Regions from separate parts of the Serratia sp. JSRIV002 genome, predicted to be linked through region 2. Evidence: predicted binding sites of a transcription regulator. Region 2 holds the regulator's gene; each other region holds the start of a gene.
The links. Region 2 encodes CRP, which controls carbon source genes, mostly activating them, when cyclic AMP is high. Its sites were predicted from a motif close to ATGTGANNNNNNTCACAT; they were not measured.
Positions count from the first base shown of each region.

Region 1 (4,194 bases), 850 kb from region 2:
AGCATTGTGGCAGCGTCACGCACGTCGCTATGGGAAGTGCTGCCCGCTTTACGCGATATCATCGGTGGTGAAGGGAAGCTGTTTGCCCAGGTGATGGCGACCACGGCCGAGCAGATGGTTGAAGAGGCGGTCATGCTTCACCAGCGCGTTCCTGGCGTGGTGGTGAAAGTACCGGTGACGAGTGAAGGGCTGGCCGCGATCAAAATCCTGCAAGGCTTGGCTGTTCCAACGCTGGGGACGGCAGTGTATGGGGCAGCACAGGGGCTGCTTTCTGCCTTGGCAGGGGCGAAGTATGTGGCACCTTACGTCAACCGCGTGGATGCCCAGGGTGGCAATGGCATTGCTACCGTGCAGGAGTTACAGCACTTGTTAGAACTGCACGCCCCGCAGGCCAAGGTGCTGGCCGCCAGCTTCAAGACTCCACGTCAGGCACTGGAGTGCCTGTTGGCAGGTTGTGAAGCTATTACCTTACCGGTCGATGTCACAGAGCAGTTTATCAGCGCCCCGGCGGTGCAGGCGGCGGTTGAGAAGTTCGAGCACGATTGGCACGGTGCGTTCGGCACTTTGTCACTGAGCTAAGTTAGTTGCTTAACTGACAAGCATCAGGGGCACTTGCTGCCCCTGAAACTGCTGATATTTCCCTCCTAACTCGACATATTGCGCCCGTCTATTTCACCCCATGCTGGCTGAACCAGGCCAACATGCGCTGCCAACCGTCGGCGGAAGCCTCCGCGTTATAGCTTGGCCGGTAATCGGCGTGGAAAGCATGACCCGCTTCTGGATAAACCACGATTTCCGCATCGGCATTGGCTGCTCGGATCGCCTTGCGCATGGTTTCCACCGTTTCCTGCGGAATGCTGCCATCCTGGCCACCGTATAGCCCAAGTACCGGCGTCGAAAGATCGATCGCTATATCAACCGGATGCTTCGGCGAATTCAAGGTTTTCTCCCCCACCAGCTTGCCGTACCAGGCCACTGCCGCTTTCAGCTGCGGATTATGCGCGGCATACAGCCAGGTGATGCGACCGCCCCAGCAGAAACCGGTGATCGCCAACTTGCCGGCATCGCCGCCGTGGCGCGTTGCCCAATGCGCAGCGTGATCCAGATCGGCCAATACCTGGCTGTCTGGCACCTTGCTGACCAGCTTTTGCATCAGCTCGCTGATTTCGCTGTACTCTCTGGCATCGCCTTGGCGGAAATAGAGTTCTGGAGCGATAGCCAGATAACCCTGCTTGGCCAGGCGGCGGCACAGATCCTGAATGTGCTCATGCACGCCAAAGATTTCCTGCACGACCAGCACAATGGGGAACGGCCCTTGATGATGGGCCGGTTTGGCGATATAGGCTGGCAGATCGTCCCCCTGCGAAGGGATGGTGGTTTCCCCCACGTGTATATCCTGCACATCGGTCAGAATGGTTGAGGTGGCCAACGGTGCGACGGCCGGGGTAAATCCCCCGTTGACCTGTTTTAACGTCATTTGTTGTTCTGTTTTCATTGATTGCAGGCTCCATGCGTTAGAGAAAAAGCGCGGCAGTTAACTATAGGCAGATTAGCGCTTATTAGCATCGCATGGCGAATTTTCGCGCAGGATAGCAATGGCCGCTCAGGCAGCAAGTTGGTATAAACTGAATGGAGATTAAGCGTGTCAGGGTTTTTTATGTGATATTAATCACAAAAATAATGTAGATGAATTTCTGTTTCTTTATTCAAGGTGATGATCATCACGAAATTTAACAGCGATTGTCAGTAGAATCTCTGTTTGTTCCTCCCAAAAACCGTATCCATGAGGAGTCCCCCATGTCTCAGTCTGACGTTTTCCACCTCGGTCTCACTAAAAATGATCTGCAAGGCGCTACATTGGCCATCGTCCCTGGCGATCCGCAGCGTGTTGAGAAAATTGCCAAGCTGATGGAAAACCCGGTTCATCTGGCTTCCCACCGCGAATTTACCTCTTGGCGTGCAGAACTGGATGGCAAGGCAGTGATCGTATGCTCAACCGGTATCGGTGGCCCGTCTACCTCGATCGCCGTTGAAGAGTTGGCACAGCTGGGTATCCGTACCTTCCTGCGTATCGGCACGACCGGTGCCATTCAGGCCAATATCAACGTGGGCGACGTGCTGGTGACAACCGCTGCTGTGCGCCTCGACGGTGCCAGCTTGCACTTTGCCCCAATGGAATTCCCGGCAGTGGCAGACTTTGCCTGTACCACTGCGCTGGTTGAAGCCGCCAAGGCTAGCGGTGCTACCACGCATATCGGCGTGACCGCCTCTTCCGATACCTTCTACCCAGGCCAGGAACGTTACGACACCTATTCCGGCCGTGTGGTCAGCCGCTTTAAAGGCTCAATGGAAGAGTGGCAGGCGATGGGCGTGATGAACTATGAAATGGAATCCGCCACTCTGCTGACCATGTGCGCCAGTCAGGGCCTGCGTGCGGGGATGGTTGCCGGTGTGATCGTTAACCGCACCCAGCAAGAGATCCCGAATGCGGAAACCATGAAGAAGACTGAAAGCCAGGCGGTGCAAATCGTCGTTGAGGCTGCTCGCCGTCTGCTGTAATCCCCGTTAAAAGCGGGCCGTTTGACGGCCCGTTTCTCCTTCTGTTACGGTTACCCCCTCTGTGTCATGCTGCTGGCCTGCTGCTGCTGGGGTCTTGCCATTGCTGGCCGTATGGCAGCTAATCTCAAGACAATCAACATAAAGGACGTCTATGACCGCTCAGATCCTGCTCCATCCTTCACTTGCGCCGCTAGACGGTGGCATCAACTTCCGCGATTTAGGCGGCAACAGCGTGGCCGATGGCCGCCGCATCAAACGCGGGCTGCTGTTTCGTTCCGGCGCTCTGGATCGCTTGAGTGAAAACGACTGTAGCTACCTGGCTCAGGTGCCAATGCGCTCGGTGCTGGATTACCGCGACTTCGACGAAGTGCAGGCTAAACCTGACGTGCTATGGTCGGGAGCCGACTATTATCACGTGCCAGCCAATCCGCTCAGCAGCGAAGTGAATGCCAACCTTGAAAAACTCACCGACGAAACGCTGGCCAAGTTTGATGCCCGGGCCTTTATGCTGGAGCTGTACCGCCGCCTGCCGTTCAATAACGCTGCCTATCGCCAACTGGCGCAGCTGCTGGCTCAGCCTGAAGGCGGTGCGATTGTGCAGCACTGTGCGGTAGGCAAAGACCGTACCGGAGTTGGTTCGGCGATGGTACTGCTGGCGCTGGGTGCGGATGAGGCTACGGTAATGGAAGATTATCTGCTGACGGAAACCACGCTGGCGAGCTACCGTGAACACATGCTGGATCAGATCGCTAGCCGTTTGAACGACGCCTCGGTGGAGCAGTTTGCCTATGTGCTCAGCGCACGTGAAGAGTTCCTGGCGACTGCGTTGGGTTGCATTCATGAGCAATATGGCTCCACCAACCGTTGGTTGGAGGCCGAATATGGGCTGGGGCAAAGCCAGCTCGAGACGTTGCAGGCGCGCTATCTGGAATAACGGCACCATGTTTAACCGGGGTTTAACCAGTGAGGTAGGGTACTGCGTATCCTTGAGGTCGGATCCGTTCTCAAAAGGAGCAGGCTATGAACCTCAATGACGTGATTGACTGGGTTAGCGAAACAGTGCGCCAGCATGAAGCCTGGGCGATCCCGATCGTCTTCTTCCTGGCGTTTGGCGAGTCGCTGGCCTTCCTCTCGCTGTTGCTGCCTGCCACGGTTATTCTGCTGGGGTTGGGGGCGTTGATTGGCGAGAGCGGGATTGCCTTCTGGCCGATCTGGGCGGCGGCCGCCGCCGGTGCCTTCTTTGGTGACTGGCTCTCCTATTGGGTCGGTTATCACTATCAGGGGCGTGTAGCCCATATGTGGCCGCTGTCACGCAATCCGCAGCTGTTGGTGCGTGGCCATGCGTTTTTTGAGCGCTGGGGCGTGCTGGGTATCTTCTTTGGGCGCTTCTTCGGGCCGTTGCGCGCCGTAGTACCGCTGGTGGGGGGCATTTGTGCCATGCCGCAAACCGCGTTCCAGATCGCCAATGTGGCCTCGGCAATGGTCTGGGCCTTCGGCATCCTGGCGCCAGGCGCCTTTGGTATCAAATGGTTTACCCAGTGGATGGCATGAACCGGCGCCTTGCCAAATAACCTCATATTTTAATTATTCAGCGCACAGTGAGAATTCGATCACGAATTTATCCTTAACCGGCGT
Region 1 covers NZ_CP074143.1:385,739-389,932, forward strand. The annotation lists gene fsa (fructose-6-phosphate aldolase) at 1-579, shown strand, start outside; gene KGP26_RS01685 (dienelactone hydrolase family protein) at 668-1,495, opposite strand; gene udp (uridine phosphorylase) at 1,798-2,559, shown strand; gene KGP26_RS01695 (tyrosine-protein phosphatase) at 2,711-3,493, shown strand; gene KGP26_RS01700 (DedA family protein) at 3,580-4,110, shown strand.
Region 1: udp (uridine phosphorylase) is a predicted target of CRP. The motif match lies at 1,658-1,675, and genes of this name have one in related genera.

Region 2 (4,194 bases):
AGGCGCAGCTTTCTACGCTACTGCCAGCATTGCGCGAAGGCCGCCTGGATTTTGCCGTGGGTACCGTCAGCCCGGAACTTCCGCTGGAGGATCTGGTGCGTGAACCGCTGTTCAACGCCTCTTTTTGCATTATCGCACGCCAGGGGCACCCACTGGCGCAGGCCACCTCGTTGGACGAATTGCGTGAGGCCAAGTGGTTATTACCGGAAACCGATATGGGTTACTACCAGCAGTTGCGTGCGGTGTTAGGCACCTTCTATCAGCAATTGAGTCGTTCGCCCATTCGCTCGGACTCTGTGACCTGTGGCTTGAATATGGTGCTGGAGGCGGATTATTTGACTATCGTGGCGCGGGCGATGAGTGCACCGTTCTATTTGCAGCGTCGGCTGGTGGCATTGCCTATCGACACGTTGCCACAAGCGCAATATTGCGTGCTGTATTCACAGAAATCGCCGCTAACCGTGACGGCACGGCGATTTCTTGATTTATTGCGTGCCCACTGCCTGCGCTACCCTTGGTAGGATCAGGCCACTTCGCGGATTTCGAAGCTGTGGGTAATGCTGGCGGCTTTACCCAGCATCAAGGAGACGGAGCAGTATTTCTCGGCGGAAAGATCCACCGCACGCTCGACGATCTTATCGGTCAGCCCTTTGCCGGTGACGATAAAATGCAGATTGATATGGGTAAACAGACGCGGTGCTTCTTCACGACGCTCGGAGGTCAGTTTTACCTCACAGTCACGCACATCGTTACGCCCTTTTTGCAGGATCGACACTACGTCGATGGCGCTACAGCCGCCGACGGACATCAACACCATTTCCATCGGGCTTGGCGCTTTATCGCCAGCGTTGCCATCCATCAAAACCTGGTGACCAGACGCAGACTCACCCAGGAATGTCAGCCCTTCTACCCACTTAACTCTTGCCTGCATGTTACACACTCCGGTTAATTTCTTAAAAACAGGGTACGCTTTCGCATACATTCTGGCAACGTAACCTGACGCTAATCATGCTGAAGCGAGACAACACAAGACACCCGCCTCACTCTGTGCTACAAACAGAGCCGCAATAACTCTTTCCAGGTCACCGATTTCAGGGATATGTCCAAGGAAAGGCCCCTATATTGGTTTGTTAACAGAATGTAGCTTGCAGCTCTCCCTGCAAGTTAATATGCTAGAGCACAAGCGTATTTCTATAACACGCCTCAAAACCTGTTGATAGCCACAATTAAAACACCGGGCTATAAGCACGTTTTACAGGGAACTCTGACCCCTGTGATACAAGGCAGCGATAACAACAGAGGATAACAGCGAATGGTTCTCGGCAAACCGCAAACAGACCCGACTCTCGAATGGTTCCTGTCTCATTGCCATATCCACAAATATCCATCGAAGAGTACGCTTATTCACCAAGGTGAAAAGGCCGAAACGCTTTACTACATCGTCAAAGGCTCCGTCGCGGTGCTGATTAAAGATGAAGAAGGCAAAGAGATGATCCTGTCCTACCTTAACCAGGGGGATTTCATCGGCGAGCTAGGATTATTTGAAGAAGGCCAGGAGCGTAGCGCCTGGGTACGGGCCAAAACCGCCTGTGAAGTGGCTGAAATTTCCTACAAGAAATTCCGCCAGTTGATCCAGGTTAACCCGGATATCCTGATGCGCCTGTCCGCACAGATGGCTAACCGCCTGCAAGTCACCTCAGAGAAAGTGGGTAACCTCGCCTTCCTTGACGTAACCGGCCGCATTGCACAGACCTTGCTGAACCTGGCAAAACAGCCTGATGCCATGACTCACCCAGACGGCATGCAGATCAAAATCACCCGCCAGGAAATTGGCCAAATCGTCGGTTGCTCACGTGAAACCGTCGGTCGTATTTTGAAAATGCTCGAAGATCAAAACCTGATCTCCGCGCACGGCAAAACCATTGTCGTGTACGGTACGCGTTAATCCCCAGGGAAACGGTGCAGCAATGCGCCGTTTCTTTACCTGCTGAATAGCCAACCATGTGGCGCCGCCTGATCTACCACCCGGAAGTCAACTACGCACTGCGGCAAACGCTGGTGTTGTGCCTGCCGGTGGCGTTTGGTTTACTGATTGGCAACCTGCAACTCGGCATGCTGTTCTCGTTGGTGCCCGCCTGCTGCAACATTGCCGGGCTGGATACGCCGCACAAACGCTTTTTCAAACGCCTGGTCGTAGGCGGCTCCCTGTTCGCACTCAGCAGCCTTCTGCTGCAACAAGCCCTGCTGTGGGATCTGCCGTTACCCTTGCTGATGCTGGCAATGGCGCTGTTGCTCGGCGTCAGCGGTGAGATCAGCCCGCTGCACGCACGCCTGCTACCAGCCGCATTGGTCGCCGCCATCTTTTCCCTCAGCATGGTAGGCACCGTGCCAATCTGGCATGCCCCTTTGCTGTATATCGTCGGCACCGCCTGGTACGGGCTGTTTACCTGGGCCTGGTTCAAGCTGTGGAAAGAGCAGCCGATGCGCGAATCTCTAAGCCAGCTGTATATGCAGCTGGCCGACTATTTTGAAGCCAAATACTCATTACTGACGCAGCATACCGATCCTGAAACTGCCCTGCCGCCGCTGTTGCAACGCCAGCAGAAAGTCATGGATCTGATCAGTCTGCTATACCAACAGCTTAATTTCCTGCCCCATGCCAATAACCTGGAGCAAAAGCGCCTGCGGCGTACGTTTCAGGTGGCGCTCGATTTGCAAGAGCACATCACCGTCAGCCTGCATCTGCCGGAAGAAGTGCAAAAGCTGGTGGAGCAAAGCCAGGCCGAAGCGATCATCCGCCGCAACGCCCAGGTGATCGCCACGCGCCTGCGGGTGGTGGCCGACGATATTCTCTATCATCGGCACTCTTCGCGTTTCAGCATGAAGAATGAGCTGGCGGCGCTGGAAAAAGTGGCCTCACAGCACGCCGATAATCCGGTTGGCCAGTTCTGCTATTACCACTTCAGTCGCATCGCACGCCTGCTGCGCACTCAGCACCCACTTTACCGCCGTAATCTGATGGCCAATCAGTCACGCCTGCCGTTCTGGCCTGCAGTGGTGAGCTATCTATCGTTCAAATCCAACGCCTTGCGTAACGCCGCCAGACTGGGGGTCATTCTGGCGGCAGGCAGCAGCCTTGGCATGCTGTTCAATCTGCCAAAACCCTACTGGATCTTGCTGACCATCATGCTGGTCAGCCAAAACGGCTATAACGCCACGCGGGTGAGGATCCAGCACCGTGCCCTCGGCACGTTGGCCGGGCTGGTGATTGCCGCTGGACTGTTGCAACTACAGATGCCGGAGAACGTGACGCTGAGCATCATGTTGGCCATCACCCTGGCGGCCTATCTGATCCTGCGGAAAAACTACGGGCTGGCGGTGATGGGCTTCACCGTGACCGCCGTCTACACCTTGCAGCTCCTGGCGCTGAACGGTACCCATTTCCTGGTCCCCCGCCTGATCGATACCCTTATCGGCTGCGTACTGGTGTTTGGTGGCACGATCTGGCTATGGCCGCAGTGGCAGAGCGGCATGCTGCGTAAAAACGCCCATCAGGCTCTGGAGCACGATCAGACTGCACTGCGTTTATTGCTGGAAGAACAGGAACCCGACCCCAGCGAACTGGCCTACACACGCATGCAGGTCAATCAGGCGCATAACGCCCTGTTTACCTCCCTCAATCAGGCGATGCAGGAACCGGGGTTTGAATCGAATTATCTGGCTGATATGCGGCTGTGGATCACCCATAACCAGTTTATTGTTGAACACCTGAATGCGATGACCATTCTGGCGCGCGAGCACTATATGCTGACGCCAAAGCTGGCTCAGGAGTATCTGCAAACCTGTGAGATCGCCTTACAGAGCTGTCAGCAGCGGTTGGAATATGACGGCCCGAGTACCAGCAACAGCATCATGCAGCCGCCGGACCTGCATCCAGATATGCCGATCACCGAGATGGAACGCCACTTGAGGCGGATCCTTTCTCACCTGACCGTGATGCATACCATTTCGTCATTGGCATGGCGCCAGCGCCCACATCATGGGATCTGGCTGAAGCGCAAATTGCGGGAAAGCTGAGACTAGCGGGACCGCAGCCCCGCTAACTTGATCAGCCGTTAATCACATCCTGTACGGCCAATTCGAACAGCGCCATGCCCTCGTCGATATCTTTCAGCTCAACCACCAACGAAGGGG
Region 2 covers NZ_CP074143.1:5,602,310-5,606,503, forward strand. The annotation lists gene KGP26_RS26310 (LysR substrate-binding domain-containing protein) at 1-521, shown strand, start outside; gene KGP26_RS26315 (OsmC family protein) at 524-931, opposite strand; gene crp (cAMP-activated global transcriptional regulator CRP) at 1,313-1,945, shown strand; gene KGP26_RS26325 (YccS/YhfK family putative transporter) at 2,002-4,077, shown strand; gene KGP26_RS26330 (aspartate aminotransferase family protein) at 4,109-4,194, opposite strand, start outside.

Region 3 (4,194 bases), 1.5 Mb from region 2:
CCGTTGAGCAGGCGTTCTTGCCACGGTAACGCACGGCGCGACTTCCAGCCCTGTTTCACACGCTCAATGGCGGTTTGCAGCAGAATAGATTGCGGTACGGCCTCGTCCACCAGGCCCATACGCAGCGCCTGACGCGCGCGAACGTGTCTTCCCGTCAGCATCATATCCAACGCTTTGCTGGCACCAATCAGGCGTGGTAAGCGCTGGGTGCCACCAGAGCCAGGCAACAAGCCTAACTGGACTTCCGGCAGGCCGAGCGCCGTTTTGTCATCCAGCGAACAGACGCGGCTATGGCAAGCCAAAGCCAACTCCAGCCCGCCCCCAAGGCAAGCACCATGAATGGCGGCAACCACCGGCACTGGGAACGCGGCAATCTGTGCCAGCGTGCTCTGCCCCTTCTTCGCCAGCGTTTGTGCCTCTTGGGCCGTATGGCACGCGGCAATCATGGTGATATCTGCACCGGCAATAAAGGAATCTGGCTTGCCGGACAGGATCACCAAGCCTTCCAGGGTGGCAAGCTGCTGTGCCTTGAGCAGCACGTCGTTGATCTGCTCAACAAACTCCGCCTTCAGCGTATTGACCTTCTCCCCCGGCACATCGATGGTGATCACGCCAATATTGTCCGGGCGCAAGGTCAGATGAAATGCCGAAGGCTTGGCACGCTGTTCGTGCAATGCGTTCTCGAAACTCATTTGTCCACCTCCACAATCATCGCCGCACCTAATCCCCCAGCCGCGCAGGCGGTGGCCAGCCCCAGACCGCCACCGCGCCGTTTAAGCTCGTGCAGCGTCTGGGTAATCATGCGTGCGCCGGTCGCGGCAAACGGGTGGCCATAGGCGATAGAGCCACCCAACACGTTGAATTTTTCCATATCCACTTCGCCGATCGCCTGCTCACGCCCCAGCTTCTGCTGGGCAAACTCGGTGCTGGCGAACATTTTCAGGTTGGCCAGCGTTTGTGCTGCAAAGGCTTCATGCATATCGATCAGGGTCAGATCGGCCAGGGTAATACCCGCACGATCCAGCGCCAACGGGGTAGCATAGGAAGGGCCGAGCAGCATATCCTCCCAGACATCAATGGCGGCAAAAGCGAAGCTGCGCAGGTAGCCTAGAGGCTCCAGGCCGAGTTCTTTCGCACGGGATTCGCTCATCATCAGCACCGCTGCCGCACCATCGGTCAGCGGCGTACTGTTGGCGGCCGTGACGGTACCGTGGCGGCGATCGAATGCCGGTTTCAAGCGGGCATAAGACTCCAGGCTGGAATCTTTGCGGACGTTGTTATCTTCGGCCAGCGGGGTTTTATAGGGCGGCACATAGGCGGTCATCACTTCATCGCGCAACAGCCCCTGTTCCCAGGCTTTGGCGGCCAGTTGATGCGAGCGGTGTGCCAAAGCATCCTGCTGCTCGCGAGTAATGCCATGGGTTTTCGCCATTTGTTCGGCGGTATCCCCCATACGCAGGCCGGTAGAGTATTCCGCCACGGCGGGAGGAACCGGCATCAGATCGCGGAACTTAAGCTTGCTGAACAGTTTCAAGCGCTGCGACAGCGTGCGGGCCTTGTTGACGTCCACCAACGTACGAGCCAGCGCCTTGCTAACGCCAATCGGCAGCACGGAGGAAGAATCCGCCCCACCGGCAATGCCAACACTGATGCTGCCCGCCATGATACTTTCCGCCACGTTGGCAATCGCCTGGAAGCTGGTAGCACAGGCACGTGAAACGCTATAGGCATCGGTGTGCACGCTCATGCCGGTACCAAGCACAATTTCCCGCGCAATGTTCGGCGCTTCAGGCATTTGCACCACCTGACCAAATACCAGTTGCTCGATCAGGGCGGGATCGATGCCGCTACGCGCCAGCAGCTCGCTCACCGCAGTCTTGCCAAGATCGACCGCAGGTATACCGTGATAAGCGGTGGCCTGCTTGGCGAAAGGGGTGCGCAGCCCTTGAACGATGGCGATACGGTCGCCGAGACGGGTAACCAGCGGCAATGCCTTACTCATAAACGCTCCTGAAGAGAGGCCGTCAACACAACGGACAAAAAGAGGTCTGACCTGATGAGGTCATTGTTAACCAAATGTTTACATTTGGCAAACCGGTAGAAGTGAAAACTGAGAGCGGGAGCAACTTTCTGGCAGGGGGTAAAGCTGTGCGGATACCAGCAGGGGCGCATATTACGCCCCTACGGGATCGGGTCGGGATTAACGCAGGCCGAGCTGGAAGATCATGGTTTCTGCCTGGCAAGAGAAGGTGAAATCCACATCCAGTTGCACGCCGCCGTCAACCGGTTTAATGCTACTGCTGATGTCACAAGGATCGGACTCCACGCCGCGCGCCTTTTCAGTCAGTGCTGCCAGGGTTTGCTCTGCATCTTGCTGATTGGCAAACACTCGGCTGTAGGAAGCGGTGCAATCGGTGTTATCCATCACGGTTCCGACATCGACACAGCAGCAGGCCGCAGTTTCCTGAGCGTTACATTTATTGATTGCATCTGACATAGTTGAAATCTCCTCACGGGCCGCGGTTAAGCTCGCCCAAATAGCCATTTATGATCTGGCGCAAATAAACAAAATTCTGTGTTTATTTTACTCCTCGGGCTTGCCAATCACTAGCCTTACTTTTTGTAAGCATTTTAAGTGACGGAAATCACATAACTAAATAGCCACCTGGTAAAAAAACATAAGAGTTTTGTTATGTATCGGTCGTTTTTTGTTATGTGGATCTCTTTTCTGATATCAATTTGGAAATATTTCAAAAACAAACTTGCAACATCTTAACAGGTCGGACCTATAATTCAGCCACTGGTCTGATTTGTCAGATTGATAACGGACCCTACAATCGCGCGCTCCATGTTACTTTGTGTAACATTGTTTAAATAATAAACACATAAAATGAGGTTTTGGTCATGAGCCAGAAAAACCTATTCACTAAATCAGCTCTCGCAGCTGCAGTGGCAATTATTTCTTCGAACGTGTATGCCGCAGGATTCCAGCTGAACGAGTTCTCGGCAGTTGGTTTAGGGCGAGCCTATTCTGGCGAAGGCGCAGTGGCGGATACCGCAGCCTCAGCAAGCCGTAACCCGGCGACCATGATGATGTTTGACCGCCCTTCTTTCTCTGCGGGCGCCGTTTTTATTGACCCAGACGTTAACATTACCGGCACCTCACCTTCAGGCCGCAGCCTGGATGCGAAGAACATTGCCCCGACCGCCTGGGTACCCAACCTGCACTACATCCAACCGCTGAATGACCAATGGGCCGTTGGCGGTTCTGTGACCAGCAACTATGGCCTGGCCACCGAATACAACGAAGGCTACACCGCTGGCTCCGTCGGCGGGACTACCGACCTGACCACGGCAAACCTCAACCTGAGCCTCGCATACCGTCTGAACCAACAATTCAGCTTCGGTCTGGGCTTCGATGCAGTGTATGCCAAAGCCAAGATCGATCGCTTCGCCGGCGATTTACCACTGCTGCTGGCAGGCTCCGGCAAATTGCCTCCGGCGCTGGCTGGCCAGGTAGCCAGGATCCCTGCCGATACTCAGATCTCTCATCTGGAAGGTAACAAGTGGGGCTACGGCTGGAACGCTGGCATCTTGTATCAAGTAGACGACAGAAACCGTTACGGCTTCACCTACCGCTCTGAAGTGAAAATCGACTTTGACGGTGACTACCGCAGCAGCCTGCCTTCCGCCTATAACGGCCTGCTGGGGCAGTTTGGCCTGCCAATGGGGACCGACGGTAACAACGTCCCGGGTTCTCTGACCCTGAACCTGCCAGAAATGTGGGAGGTCTCCGGGTATAACCGAGTGGCACAGCAGTGGGCGATCCACTACAGCATGGCCTATACCAGTTGGAGCCAGTTCCAGGAGCTGAAAGCGACAGACAGCAACGGCAAAACGCTGTTCCAGAAGCATGAAGGCTTCCGTGACGCTTACCGTATCGCGCTGGGTACCACCTACTTCTACGACGATAACTGGACCTTCCGTGGCGGTATCGCCTTCGATGATAGCCCGGTTCCGGCACAAAACCGCTCTATCTCAATCCCGGATCAGGATCGCACCTGGATCAGCGCCGGTACCACTTACGCGTTCAATAAAGACGCTTCTGTCGACGTGGGTGTGTCCTACATGCACGGCCAGAAAGTCACCATCAAAGAAGGCCCATATACCTTCGAATCGAAGGGTTCAGCCTGG
Region 3 covers NZ_CP074143.1:4,126,522-4,130,715, forward strand. The annotation lists gene fadJ (fatty acid oxidation complex subunit alpha FadJ) at 1-692, opposite strand, end outside; gene fadI (acetyl-CoA C-acyltransferase FadI) at 689-2,002, opposite strand; gene KGP26_RS19355 (YfcZ/YiiS family protein) at 2,201-2,497, opposite strand; gene fadL (long-chain fatty acid transporter FadL) at 2,905-4,194, shown strand, end outside.
Region 3: KGP26_RS19355 (YfcZ/YiiS family protein) is a predicted target of CRP. The motif match lies at 2,634-2,651, and genes of this name have one in related genera.